DNA from 3 places in the Cytobacillus oceanisediminis genome. Region 1 is predicted to be linked to each of the others. Evidence: riboswitches for the same ligand, from Rfam matches in the RefSeq annotation. Region 1 holds a riboswitch; each other region holds the start of a gene.
The links. A riboswitch is a leader RNA that binds a small molecule or an ion and turns the genes downstream of it on or off. The one in region 1 is predicted to bind cobalamin.
Positions count from the first base shown of each region.

Region 2: linked by a shared signal. The riboswitch ahead of IRB79_RS02455 (ABC transporter substrate-binding protein) and the one ahead of cobJ (precorrin-3B C(17)-methyltransferase) in region 1 are both predicted to bind cobalamin.
Region 3: linked by a shared signal. The riboswitch ahead of IRB79_RS19550 (ribonucleoside-diphosphate reductase subunit alpha) and the one ahead of cobJ (precorrin-3B C(17)-methyltransferase) in region 1 are both predicted to bind cobalamin.

Region 1 covers NZ_CP065511.1:3,187,864-3,192,702, reverse strand. The annotation lists gene IRB79_RS16100 (MFS transporter) at 161-1,384, shown strand; cobalamin riboswitch at 1,436-1,614, shown strand; gene cobJ (precorrin-3B C(17)-methyltransferase) at 1,847-3,469, shown strand; gene cobK (precorrin-6A reductase) at 3,479-4,249, shown strand; gene IRB79_RS16085 (precorrin-8X methylmutase) at 4,237-4,839, shown strand, end outside.
Region 2 covers NZ_CP065511.1:469,289-474,127, reverse strand. The annotation lists gene IRB79_RS02465 (adenosylcobinamide amidohydrolase) at 1-530, opposite strand, end outside; gene IRB79_RS02460 (FecCD family ABC transporter permease) at 673-1,725, opposite strand; gene IRB79_RS02455 (ABC transporter substrate-binding protein) at 1,691-2,665, opposite strand; cobalamin riboswitch at 2,833-3,038, opposite strand; gene IRB79_RS02450 (hypothetical protein) at 3,119-3,895, opposite strand; gene IRB79_RS02445 (FtsW/RodA/SpoVE family cell cycle protein) at 4,263-4,839, shown strand, end outside.
Region 3 covers NZ_CP065511.1:3,912,360-3,917,198, reverse strand. The annotation lists gene IRB79_RS19555 (heavy metal translocating P-type ATPase) at 80-2,515, shown strand; gene IRB79_RS28070 (hypothetical protein) at 2,533-2,661, shown strand; cobalamin riboswitch at 2,792-2,985, shown strand; gene IRB79_RS19550 (ribonucleoside-diphosphate reductase subunit alpha) at 3,119-4,839, shown strand, end outside.

The DNA of each region.
Region 1 (4,839 bases):
AAGAAAATAGAAAAGAGAGAATTTAATTATGAAATAATTGTTCTCAAGGAGAATAGCCCATCATTTGGCAGGTCAATTAATGTTGAAGAGGATAAAAAAGTTATGTTTTAAATATTCTGTATAATTATAATATTACGCTTTATTTAAAAGGGGGGATATTATGATTCGAGGTTCATGGAGAGCGTTAGTATGGATTGGATTAGCTGAATTATGCGCATTAAGCCTGTGGTTTAGTGCTTCGGTTATAGCCCCTGAATTAATTCAAGTATGGAACCTTAGCTCCAACTCAGAAGCATGGCTGTCTGCTTCTGTCCCAATTGGTTTTGTAATAGGTGCATTAGTTAGTTCATATTTTGGGATAGCAGATCGTTTTAATCCCCGAAAGGTTCTTGCCGTTTCAGCGTTTCTAGGGGCACTATTGAATGTCTTACTTATACTGGTAGATCAGGCTTTTTTCGGTATCCTGCTTAGGATATTAACCGGTGTATCACTCGCTGGTGTATACCCGACAGCTGTAAAAATTTTATCACAATGGTTTCCAAAAAAACGTGGGCTTGCTGTTGGTATCTTAATAGCCGCCTTAACTCTAGGGTCCTCTTTGCCACATTTTATTGTTATATTCACTTCTTCTTTAAATTGGCAATTAGTGATTATTTGCAGTTCAATATTGGCTCTCCTGGCAGCTATAATAGTCAATTGGGTTTTAAAAGATGCTCCAGTAACAACTAAAAAATTGCCTTTCTCTTTTAAATTAATTAAAAAGGTAGTATCGAATAAACCAGTAATGCTTGCGAACTACGGTTATTTTGGGCATATGTGGGAATTGTATGCGATGTGGACGTGGATTCCTATCTTTTTGACCGCTAGTTTTACAAGCTATTCACCAGGGATTCCTCCTTGGTTCATTGCATTATCCTCTTTTATTATAATCGGAATTGCAGGGGGAATTGGTTGTGTAGTAGGTGGACTAGTCTCAGATAAAATTGGAAGAGCTAATCTAACGATTATTTCTATGTTTATCAGTGCCATTTGCTGTATCTTGATTGGTTTTACTTTTGGTCAATATATTTGGTTGACTCTCCTCCTTTCTATCATTTGGGGAATGTCTGTCATCGCAGATTCTGCCCAGTTTTCTGCCGCAGTTTCAGAAGTTTCAGAAGTTGAGTATGTAGGAACAGCACTGACTTTTCAAATGTGTATTGGTTTCCTAATCACTATATTTTCTATAAATCTAATCCCTATTATTCAGAGGTTAGTAGGTTGGGAATGGGTCTTTACATGTTTAGCGATTGGACCGATTCTTGGTATTGTATCTATGGTCCAATATAAACGGCATGAATTTTATAATGTCAAAGGCATTAACACAGCATTAAAAAAATTATGAAAAAAATAATATGTCAAAATTGGTCATTATATGTTATATTAGTAAAAAATTAATATATCAATTTGAATAAGTGCTCACATTTGGTGAGGTAAAAGGGAAACTAGTGAAAGTCTAGTACAGCCCCCGCTACTGTAAAAGCTGATGAAATTACAATACCACTGAGAAATCGGGAAGGTGTAAGAGTAAGAAGAAGCTTAAGTCAGGAAACCTGCTTATTTAAACGACACTTGCTTTTCGGAGGGAGAAGTATAGGCGGGACAATTATGATCAATTGTTTTTGGGTTTCAGTATGCTTATTTTTATACTGTCATTTCAAATGCCTGTATTCCTTTGAAAAGGAGTGCAGGCATTTTTTATTTGGCAAGAAGCATTGAACTTTGAGAATTGTCTGGCACAGGGCGCCTGCTCGAGCAGCACGGCAGCAGGCAAGGCGATGTGCTTTTCTTAATTGGAGGTAAGCCTATGAAAAAGGGGAAAATCTTTGTTGTTGGCTTCGGTCCGGGCGATCGTGAGCATATAACCAAACGGGCTGTGGATGCGCTGCAGCAGAGTGATTGCATTATTGGCTACAAAACTTACGTAGAGCTGATCATGCCATTCGTAACAGCAAGTTCCATTGTCAGCACAGGGATGACTGAGGAGGTATCCCGTGCGCAGGATGCAGTGAAAAGAGCGGAAGCTGGCCATATTGTTTCCGTGATATCGAGCGGTGACTCGGGTGTATACGGCATGGCCGGCCTAGTGTATGAAGTGCTGATCGAAATGGGCTGGACGGAAGAAGAAGGAATCGAAGTGGAAATTGTTCCTGGCATCTCTGCGATTAATTCATGTGCGAGTTTACTGGGGGCACCTGTCATGCATGACTCCTGCACCATCAGTTTGAGCGATCATCTAACACCCTGGACGGTGATCGAGAAGCGCATTGAAGCAGCCGGGATGGCGGATTTTGTCATTGCTTTATATAACCCGAAAAGCGGCCGGCGGACACGACAGATTGTCGAGGCACAAAGGATTCTATTAAAATATCGTTCTCCTGATACACCAGTGGGGCTTGTGAAAAGTGCTTACCGCGAAAATCAGAATGTCATTCTGACTACTCTGGCGGAAATGCTTGATCACGATATAGGCATGCTGACAACAGTCGTGATCGGGAATTCCTCTACTTTCTTTTATGACAACAAGATCATTACGCCTCGCGGATATCAGAGAAAGTATACGCTTGGCGAAGAGAAGCAAAGCTTAAAGCCGCATCAGCGTTTAAAAAAGGAAGCGGAGCCATGGGCATTAAATCAGGAAACCGGGGAAGCACAGGCAGGCTACGAGCAGATTGAAAGCAAAAAACAAGCAGCCAGCTCACTGGATATGGCTTTTAAGGCATTATCGATGGTGACGAAATCGGAGATTGACCAAACACATTTGGTGCAGCAGCCAATCGAAGATATATTTGAATTTGCGGTTTCGCCTGGTGTTGCCAATAAATTTATTACAGCTGACCAAATGCGTGTATTGGCAGAAGCTGTTGGCGAGAAAGGCACCATGGAATATACACCGGATCACCGTTTATTAATCAAGGTTCCAACAGATCAGCCTCAATCGATTGTGGAAAAACTCGAACAAAACCATCTGACAGTCATGCCAGTAGGGGATGTTTTAAATGTAAAAGCCTGCGATTTTTGCTACGGGGAGAAAGCAGAATCCATTCCGTATGCAGAGGAAATTGCAGCTGAACTGGGGGGCTTAAAGCTTCCAAAGGAATTGCATATTGGCTTTAATGGCTGCGGTATGGCCTGTTATCGGGCCGTATTTGATGATATCGGCATTGTTTACCGCAAGAAGAAGTTTGATTTATTTATCGGGGCAAAGCCGGTTGGCCGGACAGCTCATGCTGCCCAGCCGGTGGCAGAGGGAATTGAGCCCGATCATCTGGTGCCGTTATTAAAAGAGATTATAGAAGAATACAAAGAAAATGCGCATCCAAATGAACGGCTTTTTAAATATTTTAAGCGGGTGAAAAAAATTCAGTATTTTACCTATCAGGATATGAGCTCCAGGATCGAAGTCGAGCCGGCACCATGCGGGGATTAGGAGGATCTCATGATTTTATTTTTAGCAGGCACAAGTGATGCGAGAGCATTAGCTGTTCAATTGAAAAATCAAGGTTATTCCTTGTTGGCAACCGTTGTCACTGAATCGGCAGCGGACAGCTTGAAAGCTGAAGGCATTTCTTATAAAGTGGGGCGGCTGTCAGAAAATGACATGATTGAACTGATTCAGATGCAAGAGATGACCACTGTGATTGATGCGAGCCATCCCTATGCGGAAGAAGCGTCAAAAACGGCAATGTCAGCAGCCAAAGCATGCAGCATTCCTTACATACGCTACGAAAGGCCAAATGAACAGTTTACCTCACCGCTCATAACTGAAGCTGAAAGTTATGAGGAAGCAGCGAAATTGGCTCAATCGCATAAAGGGACGATCATGCTGACAACCGGCAGCAAAACGCTGGAAATCTTCACAAACTATTTGATGCAGGATGATATCCGGCTTGTATGCAGGATGCTCCCAAACATGGGAAACATGGAAAAATGCCATAAGCTTGGCGTTAAGCAAAAGGACATTATTGCGATCCAGGGACCATTTTCCGAATCATTAAACAAAGCTCTATGTGAGCAATACGATGTGACACTGATGATTACTAAAGAAAGCGGCAAGGTGGGGTCGGTGGATGAGAAAATGACAGCTGCTCTGGAACTGGGGATTCCTGTTATTTTGATTAAGCGGCCGCCGCTCGTGTATGAAAACTTTTGCACTTCTTTCGAAGAAGTGACTCAAAAATTGGGAGGGCTTTACACATGGCAAACATGAACTTTAATACAACCTTTGTACCGTTAACGGTAGATCCGGATAAAATTTATGATCACAGCTTTGCGATTATTAAAGAGGAGATGGGCGAACATCCATTTACAGACGAGCAGTGGCTGGTGGTTCGGCGTGTCATCCATGCCTCTGCAGATTTCGAGCTGGGAAGAAGCATGATTTTCACTCCAGATGCCATTGAAGCAGGGATTCAATCCATTTTAGCGGGCCGTCATGTCGTGGCAGATGTACAGATGATTGAAAGCGGGTCAGGACGCAAGCGATTCCAGAAGCATGGCGGGGACCTGCATTGTTATATTGCGGATGAAGATGTTTCAAAAGAAGCAAAGTCTCAGGGAACAACACGTGCGATCATTTCCATGCAAAAAGCAACGAGTCTGCACGAAGGAGGAATCTATGCCATCGGCAATGCGCCAACAGCATTGCTTGAATTGATTCGTCTAATTAAAGAAGGCCTCGCAAAACCTGACTTAATTATTGGCATGCCAGTCGGCTTTGTATCAGCGGCAGAGTCCAAAGCCGAGCTGGCCGTGCTTGAAGGGATCCCATTTATTACGAATGCAGGGAGAAAGGGTGGC
Region 2 (4,839 bases), 2.6 Mb from region 1:
AATTCTTTTTGATAAGATAAATCAAGATGGTTAGTCGGCTCATCCAGCAATAATATTTCCGGCTCCTGGGCAAGGGCCTGAGCTAAAAACACCCTCTGTCTTTCACCGCCGGATAATTGCTGAATATCATAATCCTGAAAACGGGAAATGCCTGTCTGCTCCATGACCCGATTGACCGCTTCTTCATCTTTGCTGGACCAGCTCTGGAACCACCCCTTTTGATGGGCATACCGGCCGAGGGAAACCGTTTCCTTTACGGTATAAGAAAAGGCCTGAGAGGAGTGCTGCGGCAGAACAGCAATAATTTTTGCAAGCTCTTTCGGTGTATACTGTGAAAGGTTCTTTCCTTTGATCAGTATATCTCCTGACTTATGAGGCAGAATGCCGCTCAGCATTTTCAGAATCGTGGTCTTGCCGCTTCCATTCGGCCCCAATATTCCGAAAAGCTCCCCTTTTTCCACTTCAAAACTGATATTATTCACAACCGGTGCACCGGCATATCCGCCAGTAACTTGCTGAACGCTTAGCATGATTAACCACTTCTTTCTGAACTGAGATATGCCTTCGGAACAAGTAAAAACCGCTTGTTCCTGCGAAGATAATCCAAGGAAGCTTTCCCCTTGGTGCTCCCCCTTGAATGGGTGTACGCTTGCGCTGGACAGTTATCGAAGTTCAAAGTTTATTCTTTCTTTTAATTAAAATAATGGCAAACGTAGGCGCGCCGATTATCGCTGTAATCACACCGATTGGAAGCTCGGTAGGTGCAATGATCGTCCGTGAAACCAGATCGGCAATAATAAGAAAACCTGCACCCATCAGAATGGATAGCGGCAATAGGTGCCTATGATCCGGTCCCCATAACAGCCTGGTCAGATGAGGGATCACAAGCCCGACAAATCCTATCGTTCCAGACACAGCAACAGCTGCACCCGTTAAGATGGAACCCGCTATCAGGACCATCATTTTTCTCTTCTGAACGTCCACCCCTATATGCTGGGCCTTTTCTTCTCCGAAACTCATGGCATTAAGCTCCTTGCTGTTCACTAAAAGAAGGAGGGCACCTATCACAAAAAACGGAAGGATAATATTAATATACGCCCAGCCTCTCATAGATACACTGCCAAGAAGCCAGCCAATAATCTGTCTAAGCTCCTCTCCAGTCAGGGCAATCATCAGAGAAATTAGGGCGCCAAGAAAAGAACTGAAGATGATGCCTGTTAAAATAATCGTTTCCACTTTCATGGATCTTTCAATATTTCTGGCAAATAGTAAAACGGCAAAAATGGTTAAAAAGGAAAATAAGATGCTGAATAAAGGCAGTGTAAACATTCCTGCAAACGGAATGGATAATCCTAAGAACAATGTTAAAACAGCACCGAGTGAAGCCCCGGAAGAAACTCCAATTGTATATGGATCTGCCAGCGGGTTTCTTAATAAACCTTGAAAGGCGGCTCCCGCAATTGCAAGAGACGCCCCTACTAAGCCAGCCAGCAATACGCGCGGCAGGCGAATATTCATAATGATATTTGAATGCATAGCATCCGTGTTTCCCAATGAAATAAAAGGAAAAATCTCAGCGCTTAATACTCTGAAAATCGTCATGGGGTGAACAGACACTGTTCCAATTGAAATCCCCATCAGCATGGCACAAAGCAGGAAAGCTGCTGCTGTTATATAAGCTAAAAATTTATTATTTAAATACGTCCGGATATACTGCTTTTGCAAGTTCCTCGACTCCTTCAATAATACGAGGGCCAGAGCGGGTTACCATATCGGAATCAACATCGGCAACCTGCTTATTTTTCACTGCGGTTATATCCTGCCAGCCATCCCTGCTCATTACATTGCCAACAGCATCTTCAGTGTAATAGCCATGAGTTGTGATGATTACATCCGGATTCCGTTCGATAATCGCTTCCGGATCCATCTTAGGCCATCCTTCTTCTGTAATGATATTTTCTGCATTAATGGCACTTAACATTTCGTCCATAAATGTTTTTGTACCAGCCGTATAGATTTCAGGAGCAGGTGAAACTTCCACGAATACCGATTTGCGGTCTTCTTCTTTTATGCCCTGAGCTTTTGTTTTAATTTCCTCGAGCTTGCTCTTCATGTCTGAAACGAGCTGCTCTGCTTTATCTTTCTCCCCCGCTGCGGTTCCAACCATTTCAATGGATTCAAAAACCTGATCAAAGCTCTTCGCATCATTGACAACAAGGACGGTCACACCTGCATCCCTTAATTGCTGAAGGCCTGCTTCTGAATTATGTGCGCTTGAAGCGTGCGCAAGGACAAGATCCGGGTTTAAAGAGATGATTTTCTCGACATTAAATTCCATGCCGCCAATCTTTTCTTTTTCTGTAGCTTCGGGCGGGTAGTTATCAAAATCGGAGACTCCGACAACTTCTTCTCCAAGCCCCAATTCAAAGGCAATTTCGGTATTGCTTGGAATCATAGACACGATTCTTTCAGGCTTGGACTCAATGACGATTTCATTATCAAGAGCATCCTTTATCGTTACAGGAAATGCAGTCGCTTCTCCGCCGGCATTCTGCCCTTCCTCAACTTTTTTCTCTTCTTTAGGCTGTTCAGCACTCTCTCCGCAGCCTGCAAGCACTCCTGCAGCCAGAAGCATCGTTAATAAAAATGCATAAAACTTTCTCATACTCAGCAATCCTCCTAGAACTTTCGACAAAATTCGGGTGGTGCCTGTCACCACCTTTAAAATAAAAAAACATCTCCTCGAACGGCAAGGAGATGTTGGTATGGTCATTTATCAATTAGTGCAGAAAGGATGGCCGGACCAAACACCTCCCTATCCTCGTAGGTTTATGGGTGCTTAAGAATCAGGCAGGTCTCCTGGCTCATGGTCAATGCGTTCTGCTCCTTCCCATACATTCATGTACAGTGGATTTGCAGACAGCTTCCATTTACAGTGGCGGGACCGCGCTGGAATTTCACCAGCTTCCCTATTAAGTCTTCAAAAGAGCCTGCTTTTAAAACCCTTTTGGGAAGACACCTGTTCTATGCGGATATAAAATTTTCTACCTCCGATTATACACCATCCCGCAGAAAAAGTAAGAGAAATTTGCTGAATGTTGTAAAAAAGTTCAGAATTCTAACGCGAGTATATTTTCCATTCTCTTGTTTTCTTATCGAACACAACCTTCGCCTCACATGGCTCTTTCACAATGGCTTCATACTCATCATACATATCATCCATATTCGCAAAATCACCAATAATCCAAATAGGAATTTCTATCCGGACCCGATTCTGTTCGATATCCTTGATGGAAAGGACCGCTCCTTCTTTCATAAGAGACTTTAAGGAAAGCAGGACATCTCTGGTAATTGGAGGATACGTCTTTTTCTTTTTAATGCCAAGGAGCGTTTTTTCGACTTTCATCTGTCCCATTTTACCGGGGATTACTTCCCCAAGCATACGGTAAAAATCGTTCAGATCGCGATAATATGTGCGGTTAAACCAGCCATCATCATGGGCAAGGTACACATATCGATTGCTCAGATAATTGTAAAAAGGCGGTTTAAGATGTTCTTTGACATGGCCGAGATAAAGAAGTTCAGCAATTGTCTGGCCGGGAAGCTCATTTACCGCTTCCTCTTCCTCGAAGTCGATCCAGCAAAAATCGCCATAGCCGTATACATCATCCTCAACCAGCCTGCCCAGCTTGTCCCTTGAGACATAATCGAACATCGTGTGAGTATTAAAGTCCCCATGTTCAAAACGATGCTTTAACAACAGCAGATTATTAATAGAATCTGAAAGAGTTTGGGCAAACTCTGCAAACTCAATTCCATAAGTCATCACATACTGATCCTGTTCATTAAGATGGATGTAGATGAGATCACGAATAGCATGATTCCTTCTTTTCAATGACGAAACCTCCGAACCGTTACCCAAATTGGTGTTTTCAAAGAAAAGCGCTGGGCTAGACAGTTAAGAATAGCGCAAGCGCCTCCACAAATTATTAAAAAGACAGCTTCTTTTTGAAACTGCCTGTCAAAACATCCAGTATTTTATTCTCCTATTGTAGCAAAAATGAATGAAAATATCTTTGCTGATGAGAAAAAATTTTAAATAGCAGAATGCCCGGTTTTTTTGAAAATACAGGAAACTATCATGCTGATTCATTCGTCTAACTACATGCAGAGAAAAAATGAAATCTGTTTCTCCATTGTAAGGGTTATTTTTCTTTGTTAGGATAAAAATGTAAAAAGGTAAAGAAACCAGGTGTATACAGATGAACCAGAATAATAGATTCTCAGACCGATTCGATTGGACGTTATGCTTTCTTCTGCTGCTATTTTTCCTCATCAGCTGCATCGCTATTTACAGCGGACAATCCTCCAATCAATATGAAGGGAATTTTGTCATTTCACAAATTAAAAATTATATTGTTGGAGCCGTGATTGTAGCGATAGTCATGTATTTTGACAGCGAGCAAATCCGGAGGCTCACTTGGCTGCTTTATGGTTTAGGCATCCTATTGCTTGTCGGGTTATTCATTGCACCGGAAAGCATTGCACCAGAGCGCAAAGGGGCTACATTGTGGTATATCATTCCTGGACTTGGTTCTGTGCAGCCTTCAGAGTTTGTTAAGGTATTCCTTATCATTGCCCTCAGCAAAATAATCGCTGACCACCATCTGAAATATCAGGCTAAGACCGCAGGCACGGACTTTTTCCTTCTAATCAAATTAGGGGCAGCCACATTGCCTCCATTAGGATTGATTATTATTGAAGACCTGGGTACCGCCCTTGTCCTCATCGCCATATTAACAGGAATCATCCTGGTTTCCGGAATCACCTGGAAAATCC
Region 3 (4,839 bases), 720 kb from region 1:
TTTAATTAATTGACATATAGGGTAGAGGGGTATAGTATATAAAGTGTAAGACACATCGTTTAATAAAGGAGTGGGAGTTATGGGTGATGCAGCCCTAAAGGAGGTTCACCTTCCAATATCAGGCATGACATGTGCAGCCTGTTCGTCCCGAATAGAGAAGGGCTTAAATAAGCTCGATGGCGTCCAGGAAGCAAGTGTCAATCTTGCTTTGGAAAAAGCAGCAATCAAATATAATCCTGCGGAAACTTCTGTCGAAGCATTTGAGAAAAAAATTGAGGATTTAGGTTATACGGTAGTTTCGGAGAAAGCCGAGTTCGAATTGCTGGGCATGACTTGCGCTGCTTGCTCTGGAAGGATTGAAAAAGGACTTAATAAGCTTCCAGGCGTCAAACAAGCTGTGGTCAATCTGGCTCTTGAAACTGGCACTGTTGAATACAATCCTGAACAAATCTCCATCCAGGACATGATAAAGAAAGTGGAAAATTTAGGGTATCAGGCGAAAGTAAAAATGGATAAAGACGAAGATATCGAAGGATATCGGGAAAAGGAAATTGAGAAACAAAAAGGCAAGTTTATTTTCTCTTTAATTCTTTCCATTCCTTTATTCTGGTCCATGGTGGGACATTTCGAGTTTACATCATTTATTTATGTTCCCGATATGTTTATGAATCCGTGGGTGCAGCTGGCGCTTGCAGCTCCCGTGCAATTTTTCATAGGAAAGCAATTTTATGCCGGGGCATATAAGGCATTAAAAAATAAGAGCGCCAATATGGATGTGCTGGTTGCACTCGGTACTTCTGCTGCTTTTTTCTATAGCTTATACCAATCAATTTTATCAATTGGCAGCAATGCACATATGGTGGAACTCTATTACGAAACAAGTGCCATCCTTATAACATTAATAATCTTAGGCAAGCTGTTTGAAGCACGGGCTAAGGGACGTTCTTCTGAAGCGATTAAAAAGCTTATGGGTCTGCAGGCAAAAACAGCAACTGTCTTAAGGGAAGGGGAAGAAATTGAAATTCCCCTTGAAGAAGTTATTGCTGGGGATATCATATATGTAAAGCCAGGTGAAAAAATTCCGGTTGATGGTGTAATTATCGAAGGGCAGTCTGCTTTGGATGAATCCATGCTGACAGGGGAAAGTGTACCTGTTGATAAAACAGCAGGCGACACAGTTATTGGGTCTACCATTAACAAAAATGGCTTCCTGAAAATTAAAGCCACAAAAGTTGGCAAAGATACAGCACTGTCACAGATTATAAAAGTGGTTGAAGAAGCGCAAGGTTCAAAAGCACCCATACAGCGAATGGCAGACAGAATCTCTGGGATATTTGTTCCCATTGTTGTGACTATAGCTGTGGTAACATTCCTGGTGTGGTATATATGGGTAAGTCCTGGAGATTTTGCAGAAGCACTCGAAAAATTGATTGCCGTGCTGGTGATTGCATGTCCATGTGCACTAGGTCTTGCGACGCCAACCTCTATAATGGCAGGTTCCGGCCGGGCAGCGGAATATGGGGTACTTTTTAAAGGCGGAGAGCACTTGGAGCTCACACATGAAATCACTACAGTCGTTCTTGATAAAACTGGAACAGTTACACATGGCAAACCGGTTTTAACAGATGTGATTACGGAAGGCAACATTGAAGAGAGGACATTTCTCCAGCTTGTAGGGTCAGCGGAGAAACAGTCTGAGCATCCATTGGCTGAAGCGATCGTAAAGGGAATAAAGGATAAAGGGATCACGCTATTTAATCCTGAGGAATTTGAAGCTATTCCCGGGTATGGAATTAAAGCAAAAGTGGAAGGCAAAGACCTTCTAATAGGTACAAGAAGATTAATGGACAAATACGGTGTTAATGTCCAGTCAGCCAAACTTGAAATGGAAACACTTGAGGAAAATGGAAAAACGGCAATGCTTGTCGCGGTTGATGGCAAATATGCAGGTATCGTGGCAGTTGCGGATACAATAAAGGAAACTTCCAGAGATGCAATCAATCGCTTAAGGAAACTGGGGATTGAAGTCATTATGATTACGGGAGATAACAAACGTACGGCTCAGGCAATAGCTGAGGAAGTGGGCATAGACTCTGCAATTGCAGAGGTTTTACCTGAAGGCAAGGCAGAAGAAGTAAAGAAACTTCAGAACCAGGGAAAAAAAGTCGCCATGGTCGGCGATGGCATAAACGATGCACCTGCACTTGCTGTAGCTGATATTGGAATGGCGATCGGAACCGGTACAGACGTTGCGATGGAAGCAGCTGATATCACTCTAATGAGAGGGGATTTAAATAGTATTGCAGACGCCATCCTAATGAGTAAAAAAACAATAAGGAATATAAAACAAAATCTTTTCTGGGCATTTGCATACAATACACTTGGCATCCCAGTAGCTGCGTTAGGGTTCCTTGCACCTTGGCTTGCCGGCGCTGCAATGGCGTTCAGCTCCGTATCTGTCGTTTTAAACGCACTTCGATTACAAAGAGTAAAAATTAATGAAAAAAATGTTTAATTGGAGGGGCTGATATAATGAAAAAATGGGCAGGTGCAGCGATTGCTTACCTCGTTCTTGTAATGGCATTGTATGCTGCATATGATTCTTTTTGGGTTACCCCAGAGCCGGTACCTCATGATATTGAAATGGAAAATCATGAATGAGAAATAAAAGAGCAGAGGGAAATCTCCCCCTGCTCTTTTTTCGAACATTGACGATTAAAAATTTGTAATCTATTTCTCTGTATGATAGAATCGTCTACAATATATAGTATATATTTTTAAGATTAAAAACTACATATAGATCGTGATTGGTGTCCTAAGTGGACTTAATAGGGAATTCGGTGTAAAACCGAAGCTGTCCCCGCAACTGTAAGTGCAGACGAAAAAAGCATGCCACTGTACAAAACGCTTCATGGCGCTTGTATGGGAAGGGCTTTTAGTAGAGTGAAGCACAAGCCAGGAGACCTGCCAGGGCGATCGAAAGTTTCTTATCTTCGGGGATTGAGATGATGAAACGATCGCGTAATGGCCGTTTTTTCATTTCTTCCTGCTATTATACTATCGTTTGATCCGCTCATTTTCCGGGCGGATTTTTATTTTGCCTTTAGGAGGAAGTAAGATGGTCCAAACCATACAACCGATAAAAATTTTAGAAGAACTTAAGACAGAATTTCCACAGCTCGGCATTGGGCAGCTATTAAAAAGGAAAGAAGAAATGAGCCAGCTGGGAGCGGAGGCAATGTATGACCAGCTTATACTGGATTGTTTATCATTTATCAGCATTGATGAGCCTGATTGGACTTTTGCCGCTTCATGCCTGCTTCTTAAGAAGCTCTATATTGAGTCTGGAAAAAACAGAGAATGCCAGCCGGATGATTGCTACAAACATTTTTATACGTTAATTGAACGGCTGACCGCTTTGGGAATTTATGAACAGGATTTATTAGATCTGTATTCAAAGGATGAAATAAATGAGCTGGCCCATTTTATTAGGAAAGAAAATGACCGCTTATTTACATATTTGGGGTTAAAAATGCTGGCTGACCGATATCTTGCCAGGGACAAACAGAAAAATCTCTATGAGCTTCCACAGGAGCGGTTCATGATCATCAGCATGGTGCTGATGAAAATGGAGCCGAAGGGTAAGCGGCTTGAACTTATTAAAGAAGCTTACTGGGCAATGAGTGGTTTGTATATGACTGTTGCCACTCCAACACTCGCTAATGCAGGGAAAAACTGGGGACAGCTTTCAAGCTGTTTCATTGAGACCGTTGATGACAGTCTTGATTCAATATATGACAGCAATACCGATATTGCATCACTGTCTAAAAATGGCGGCGGAATCGGAGTGTATTTGGGGAAAATCCGCAGCAGAGGCAGTGATATTAAAGGATTTAAGGGTGCATCTTCAGGTGTGATTCCCTGGATGAAGCAGCTGAATAATACAGCCGTCAGTGTTGACCAGCTGGGACAAAGGCAGGGTGCTATAAGCGTCTATCTGGATGTCTGGCATAAAGATATCTTCTCGTTTCTAGATGCAAAGCTTAACAATGGAGATGAAAGACAGCGAACACATGATTTATTCACGGGTGTCTGCATTCCGGATTTGTTTATGGAAAAAGTGGAAAGCCGCGGGTATTGGTATTTATTTGATCCCCATGAAGTCCGCAAGGTAATGGGCTTTTCTCTGGAAGATTTTTATGACGAAGGAGAAGGCGAAGGTTCATTCCGCCAGAAATATAAAGAGTGCATAGATAACCCGATTCTATCAAGGGAAAAAGTGCCTGCTATCGAGATAATGAAATCCATCATGAGAAGTCAGCTTGAAACCGGGACACCATTCATGTTCTACCGGGATGAAGTTAATCGGAAAAATGCCAATACACATTGCGGGATGATTTATTGTACCAACCTGTGCACTGAGATCGTACAAAACCAAAGTGTTACAAAGAGGGTTGAAGAATATACAAGAGATGGGAGAATTATTATCGAAAAACAGCCAGGAGACTTCGTTGTCTGCAATCTTTCATCCATCAATCTTGCACGGGCCATAAGTGAAGGAGTCCTTGAAAGGCTTGTGCCAATTCAGGTGCGAATGCTTGATAATGTTATTGATATTAATAGTATTCCAGTGCCGCAGGGCCAGATTACAAACCAAAAGTACCGTGCGATTGGACTAGGGACTTTTGGATGGCACCACCTTCTTGCACTGAAAAAAATCACATGGGAAAGCGAAGAAGCAGAAGAATTCGCTGACACTCTATATGAACAAATTGCTTTTTTAGCGATAAAAAGTTCTATGAACCTGGCAAAAGAAAAAGGAAGCTATTCAGCCTTTAA